Linked DNA regions of Pelagibaculum spongiae. The protein of the gene in region 2 binds, or shares a complex with, the protein of the main gene of each other region. Links are inferred from orthologs where the notes say so. Each region holds a gene or a part of one and is shown on either strand. Other genes may lie near its edges. The genes, in order: DC094_RS20950 and DC094_RS02825.

Region 1 (3,018 bases), on a different replicon or contig from region 2:
TATTGAAGATAATTTTTTTGTGACCTCTGCTAATTGAGGTCACTTTAAATACCTAGATATCACATAAAAATAAATTTAGAGATGCATATTTTTAAGTGAAGATAGATCGATGTCTTCTTCATAATCAATGCTGTTAAATTCAAATCCATTTAGCTGCATAAAATCTTTTTTGATAGCTGAGTAGTCGGCAATTTCTTTAAAATTATTTGAGTTAATTAACGGTAATAGCTGGGCCACTTTATTTTGTATTGCTAAGTCTAACTCCCAATCATCCATTCGAATCAAGCAGTTTTTTGAAAGTGGTTGGGCGATTTTATTGCCGAACAAACGCATCATGTGTTCAATGCAGCTCTCATGATTGCCTGCCTGCTTCATTATTTTAAATAGCGCCATCATGTATGGAGAAAAGCCAGGAATATAAATGCTTGCCTTAGTGACCAGTGCTTTGCAAACAGCAATTTTAGCTTGGCCATTAATTGATTGGTTCAATTGTTGATTCATTTGTTCGGCTGTTTGATGTAGGTGGTCTTTCGCCTTTCCCAAAGTACCTTGATGGTAAATTGGATGGGTGATTTTCGGGCCCATATAGGAATAAGCAATGGTTTGACAACCTTTGGCTAAAACACCGGCATCGGCCAGTAGTGTGAGCCAGTCTTGCCAATCTTCACCGCCCATCACCTTTACCGTATCTTGAATTTCTTGCTGGGAAGCAACCGGTAATAATGTTTGCTCTAGTGAATCCGACTCTAAATTAAGTACATAGCCTGAATAGGGTTTGTCGATGGTTTTAATCGCTGATCGAAAAACAGTACCTGTTTCAGGGTCAGGTCGAATGCCGCTGGCAAGGCTGTACACCACCAGATCAACTGAACCACCAAAATCACTTTTAATATAATCGATCACTTGTTGTCGAATATCGTCAGAAAAAGCATCGCCAATAAAGTTCTTAGCAATTAACCTTTTTTCCTCAGCATATTGCCGAAAGTAAATGTTGTTATACCAGCCAGCAGTACCGGTAAGTTGTTTGTCTTGGTTGGGGCCGCGTTCGAAGGAAACACCAATGCTGTCGGCCAAAGCACCACCAAAAGTCAGCGCGATTCGAGAAGCTAAGCCAAAACCAGACGATGCGCCCAGTACCAATACTTTTTTAAATTGGCTAGTTTGCCAATGGCTGGATTGAGCTTGTTGAATCTGCTCTAACACCGCTTGTTGGCAGCCATATGGATGCGCTGTTTTGGCGACGGCGCCTTTGATGATTGGCTGGATAATCATGGGGGAACTCAAGTGAATGACCGCAACGATTATCTATTGTAGAGGGAGAATGTTTCATTGAGCTGGGATGTATCTTTCAATAAAAATACAAAAGGCCAAACTGTGAAGTTTGGCCTTTTGAGATATTTTTTTTATTTGCAGCAGTTCGATCTTATAGATCAGCAAGAGGCACTTTGGGTCAGCTAGCTTTTTTCTCGAGTTCAGCTTTAACGAATGCATCAAACTCAGTAAATCCACCAATATGTTGCTGGCCATGAAAAATTTGAGGGACGGTTTCGACAGGCTTACCAATGGTTTTTTCTAAATCAGCCTTGCTCAAACCTTCTTTGTGAATATCGATATAGCGAAATTCTAATTCACGAATCTCACATAATTCTTTTGCTCTAACACAAAAGCCACAACCTTCACGACCAAAAATAGTGATGCGTTTCATTAAATTGCTCTCAAGCTCTAAATCTGTGTTGCATTATGAACTGATGATTATGTTTTGTGAAATTGGTTGTTTTAAAGCTTTCAATAGTTTTTTTCTATTGTGCTGCTTGGGTTCGCTGATCTGCTGGAGTGTCAAGCCGCAACTGATATTTAAAACAACAAAAAACCGCAATCAAAATGAAATATCTTCCAGTTAGTTTTCGACTGTCTTTTGCTGCCTTGACAGAGAAAAATCATAATGAAAATTCAGAATAAAATGTGGGCGTTAAGCGTGCCAGCCCTTCTGTGTGCTTCGATTCTTGGCTGCAGTGACAGCGAAAACGATCAAAGTGCTAATGATGACAAAACAGTTTCAGCTGCTGTGCTAAGCAGAGTTGCCACGGTGCCTTTAGGTGCTGAAGTCACTGGAGTGTATGTTAACGATGAAGGCGATTTGTTTTTCAATGTTCAGCACCCAGCCGATAGTAATAGCGAAGTCGATGATAACTTCAGGCCATACAATAAAGGCACGGTTGGTGTTGTTAAAAATTTTAATCTGAACGATCTACCGCTTCCTTTTGTTGAGTTGCCGGTACCAAATAATGACCGTGATAAGCAACTGGTAAAAACGGCTTATGGCGAATACCAGGTGCTGGGACAAAATGGCGATACTTTTGGCGGAGATCTGCCAGAGAAACTAGGCAATATCTACAACCTAGCCGGTGACACGCTGCTACTCGATAACAACATGCCTGACTTTAACGGCTTTATCTCCACGGGTATTGGTGAAGGTTATTTGTTTACCAACTGGGAAGATTATCCCGGTGGTATGAGCCGATTGGCATTATCGAAAAACGCTGAAGGCGAATGGACAGTGTCGAGTCCAATGATGGTTGATTTTTCTGAAGTAAAAGGCACTGCAGCTAACTGCTTTGGTTCGGTGAGCCCTTGGGGAACACCGCTTTCTTCAGAAGAGTGGATTGTAAATTCTGCGGTTGATACCACAACAGATGCCAACTGGAATAACCCTGTAGAAGCTCAAAAGGCAGGTAGTCGTTTACAACGGATGTGGCAACTGACTGCCCCTGCAGCCCCCAATCCATATGATTATGGCTATATCGTTGAAATCACAAATCCAACTTCAACAAATCCTCAGCCAGTAAAGCATTTTGCTATGGGCCGTTACGAACATGAAAATTCAACGGTAATGCCGGATGGAAAAACAGTTTATTTATCTCAAGACGACACCGGTGGCGTTTTATTTAAGTTTATTGCTGATACCGCTAATGATTTAAGTGCCGGTACATTGTATGGCGCGAAATTAACTCAAGATGC
Region 2 (3,752 bases):
TTTCAGCAGACAGCACAGCACCAGCAACAGTTCTTGGTTGATCTGCTTTCGGTTGCTGGTGAACTGGCTGTGGTTCTGCAGCTTTTTGTGATGCTTGTTTTATAATTTTTTGCGTAATGACTTCTGACTGAATTACTGGCTGTGCTTTTTTAGCCGCGGTTACTTTATTTTTGGCGACAGGTACTTCATCCCATTGCAGCATAGTTTCTCCATTGCGCCGATATAATCGGCGCTGAATTTTTATCAATATTGTTTATTTAAATAGGTTTTATTGGCAGGCTTCACAATCTGGATTATCAATACTACAAATCGCTGGCTGAGCAACCGGCGCAACACTACTTAATGAACCTTGCTGCACCGTAGATTTTTCTGTTGAAGTCGCACCGAGGCTTCTTAAGTAATAGGTGGTTTTCAAACCCTGTCTCCAGGCACTTCTATACATTTCATCTAACTTTTGGCCGCTAGGTTGACCCATATATAAATTGAGAGACTGCGCCTGATCAATCCATTTTTGTCGGCGGCTAGCTGCCACAATCATGCTCTCAGAATCTAATTCAAATGCAGTGGCAAATTGAGCACGAATAGCAGCAGGAATCCGTTCAATTTGTGCCACAGAACCATCGAAGTATTTCAGATCATTGACCATCACTTCATCCCACAAACCTTCTGCTTTTAATGCCTTAACCAACCAAGGGTTAACAACGGTAAATTCACCAGACAAGTTAGATTTCACATATAAATTGCTGTAACTCGGCTCAATCGATTGACTAACACCGACAATATTAGAAATTGTCGCGGTTGGTGCAATCGCTAGCAAGTTAGAATTACGCATTCCCTGCTCGGCAATTTTTTCACGCAGTGCAGGCCAATCCATCTGTTGGGTTAAATTCATTTGCAGCTGGCCTGGCTGGCGAGCATTTTCCAATAGGTTGATTGAGTCGATTGGTAAAATACCTTTTGACCACAATGAACCTTGGTAGCTGGAGTAAACACCTCGCTCTTTAGCCAAGTCTGACGAAGCACTCAAAGCAAAGTAGCTAATAACTTCCATCGACTGGTCAGCAAATATCGCCGTTTTAGGATCATCCCAGCTCAAGCTTTTCTTATATAGAGCATCCTGAAAACCCATCATGCCCATGCCAACTGGCCGATGCTGCATGTTCGAAGTTTTCGCTTTTTCAGTCGGGTAATAATTAATATCAACCACGTTATCAAGCATTCTGACGGCGGTTGTAATTGTCCGTTGCAGTTTTTCTAAGTCTAAATCGCCATTGGCTTTTAAATGTGCAGGTAAATTAACCGAACCTAAATTACAAACCGCGGTTTCAGTATCAGAAGTATTTAAAGTGATTTCAGTACACAAGTTAGACGAATGCACTACACCTGTATGCTGCTGTGGGCTGCGTAAATTGCATGGATCTTTAAAGGTGATCCACGGATGTCCGGTTTCGAACAACATGCCCAGCATTTTACGCCATAAATCCTTGGCTGCTATTTGCCGTGACTGTCGTAATTCACCTGCCTCAGCTAGCTTTTCCAATTCCAGATAACGTTTTTCAAAGGCTTTGCCATATAAATCATGCAAATCGATCGCTTCATCGGGTGAAAATAAAGTCCATGACTGGCCAGCTTCCAACCGTTGCATAAACAAGTCAGGTACCCAACAAGCAGTATTCATATCATGGGTACGGCGACGGTCATCACCGGTGTTTTTGCGTAGCTCAAGAAACTCTTCGATATCCAAGTGCCAAACTTCTAAATAAGCACATACTGCGCCTTTTCGCTTGCCACCCTGGTTGACTGCAACCGCAGTGTCATTAGCTACCTTAAGGAATGGCACCACACCCTGTGATTTTCCGTTAGTGCCTTTAATATGAGCACCTAACGCACGCACTGGCGTCCAATCATTACCTAAACCACCGGCCCATTTCGACAATAATGCATTGTCTTTTAATGCATCAAAAATACCATCCAGATGATCCGGAATTGTCGTCAAATAACAAGATGACAGTTGAGAACGCAAGGTACCGGAGTTAAATAAAGTAGGAGTTGATGCCATGTAGTCAAAGCTAGACAGCAACTGATAAAACTCAATGGCTCGTGTTTCTTTATCTGCTTCATTTAATGCCAGCCCCATTGCGACTCGCATAAAGAATAGTTGAGGTGTTTCAATTCGCTGATCATTTACATGCAACAAGTAACGATCAAAAATCGTCTGTAGCCCTAAATAACTGAATTGTTTATCTGCTTCAAAATTAATCGCTTCAGCAATTTTAGCTAAATCAAATTCTGCCAACTGAGGGTTAATTAATTTGTTTTCAATGCCGATTGCCAAGCTGGCTTTAACTGTTGCCAATGCATCAGCATCAATAGCGGTTAATTGTAAAGTACCTGCCACCCGCTGCCTGATTTGAGATAACAGCAAGCGTGCAGCCAATGCATCATATTCAGGTTCTTTTTCGATCAAAGAACTGGCCGTAATTAATAAAGAGCTTTCCAACTCTGCTTGGGCAATCCCTTGGTACAAACTATCGAATATCAGTGCGGTATATTCTTTTAAGTCGACGGCTTCAAGACCAATTGCCAGAGGCTTTATCAATTCAATCAACGACTGACGATCAATAGCCCAGTTTTGGCCATTTTCACCTTGTACTTCAAAAGCCGGTTCTGGCTCATTTTGATCTTGAGTTTCTTTACTGGCCTGACGTGCTAATGCATGCGCTTCACGATATAAAACATAGGCACGTGCAATTAACTGGTGTCCATCGCGCATTAATGCCAGCTCAACCTGATCTTGAATTTGCTCAATGTCTAAAGTGCCACCAGTCGGCATGCGCGAAAAGAAAACAGACAATACTTGAGCGGTTAATTGGTCGGCAATCTGATGGATACGCTCGGGAATAATGGCATTACTGTTTTCAGGGAATTCAACTGCTAAAAAAGCTTTGCTAATCGCAACACGAATTCTTTCTGCATCAAAAGTGGTGACTTCCCCACTGCGCTTGCGAACCTGAAATAAATCAGTTGAGGCCTGACCGTATTTCTGGTTCAGGGAAACAACAGAGTTATCTGATGCAAGGGCATTGGAAGATCGGCTTGGGGACATTGCAGCTCCTTTATTATCGCGTAAATTCCACACGGGGCAGCTACAAGCTCGCAGACAGGCACCGAATATCGGTGTCTTATTGTCTTGCTAGCTTCCCTGCCCTTTTCGCGAGGACTAGAAAATATGATGCTCAGCTCCGCTGAGTGACACTATCTGTAAAAGCGGTGTAAGACCGCGTGAAACTGTGTCGATCTGGCAGGTATTCGGACTTAGGAGCACGTCACTTGATGATGATTTTCTCGATCATTTGTGACACCTACATGGCGGCTTCCCATTCATAGATACATCCCTGATGAACAGTGCCTGGCCTGCTGGCCATGCCATTTTTGTTCTCCAATACCGCTGCGCGTCAGTGCCGGATTCTCACCGGGCTTCCCTGTTGCCTTGCCTGAATCTGCAAGTAAATGCAATAGCCTTACGCCATTTCAATTCCACCAGATGGTGAGGCAAACCAGAACCGCCGACACAATATATAGTGATTCACAATTTGGTCAAGCGCCAATCGAATAACGCCGCAACAGGCGCATAAGCGATCGATTCCTTAGTGGCAAACCTCGCATTTAAAGCGACTGGTTTACCAGCAATGCTCTTGTAAAAAAATCTTCATAAAAATTTCTGATAGGTAGTCACAATGCTTTGAATCGCT

What was found.
Region 1: the proteins of DC094_RS02825 (region 2) and DC094_RS20950 are in contact, whole or in part, in an NMR structure (PDB 1QFN), measured with the Escherichia coli proteins. The link is inferred for Pelagibaculum spongiae from one-to-one orthologs.

What each region holds. Positions count from the first base shown.
Region 1 is NZ_QDDL01000015.1:55,459-58,476, forward strand. What follows is about bases 79-2,765. They hold DC094_RS20950 (GrxA family glutaredoxin), read right to left. Parts: upstream 1,706-2,765; coding sequence 1,451-1,705; downstream 79-1,450. Other genes in these bases: fabV (enoyl-ACP reductase FabV), read right to left, coding at 79-1,272; DC094_RS20960 (alkaline phosphatase PhoX), read left to right, coding at 1,943-2,765. Also shown: more of fabV, read right to left, coding at 76-78; more of DC094_RS20960, read left to right, coding at 2,766-3,018. UniProt on the Escherichia coli protein: The disulfide bond functions as an electron carrier in the glutathione-dependent synthesis of deoxyribonucleotides by the enzyme ribonucleotide reductase.
Region 2 is NZ_QDDL01000001.1:641,055-644,806, forward strand. Bases 69-3,489 are described here. They hold DC094_RS02825 (ribonucleoside-diphosphate reductase subunit alpha), read right to left. Parts: upstream 3,107-3,489; coding sequence 269-3,106; downstream 69-268. Other genes in these bases: DC094_RS02820 (ribonucleotide-diphosphate reductase subunit beta), read right to left, coding at 69-202. Outside these bases: more of DC094_RS02820, read right to left, coding at 1-68; DC094_RS02830 (hypothetical protein), read right to left, coding at 3,733-3,752. UniProt on the Escherichia coli protein: Provides the precursors necessary for DNA synthesis. Catalyzes the biosynthesis of deoxyribonucleotides from the corresponding ribonucleotides.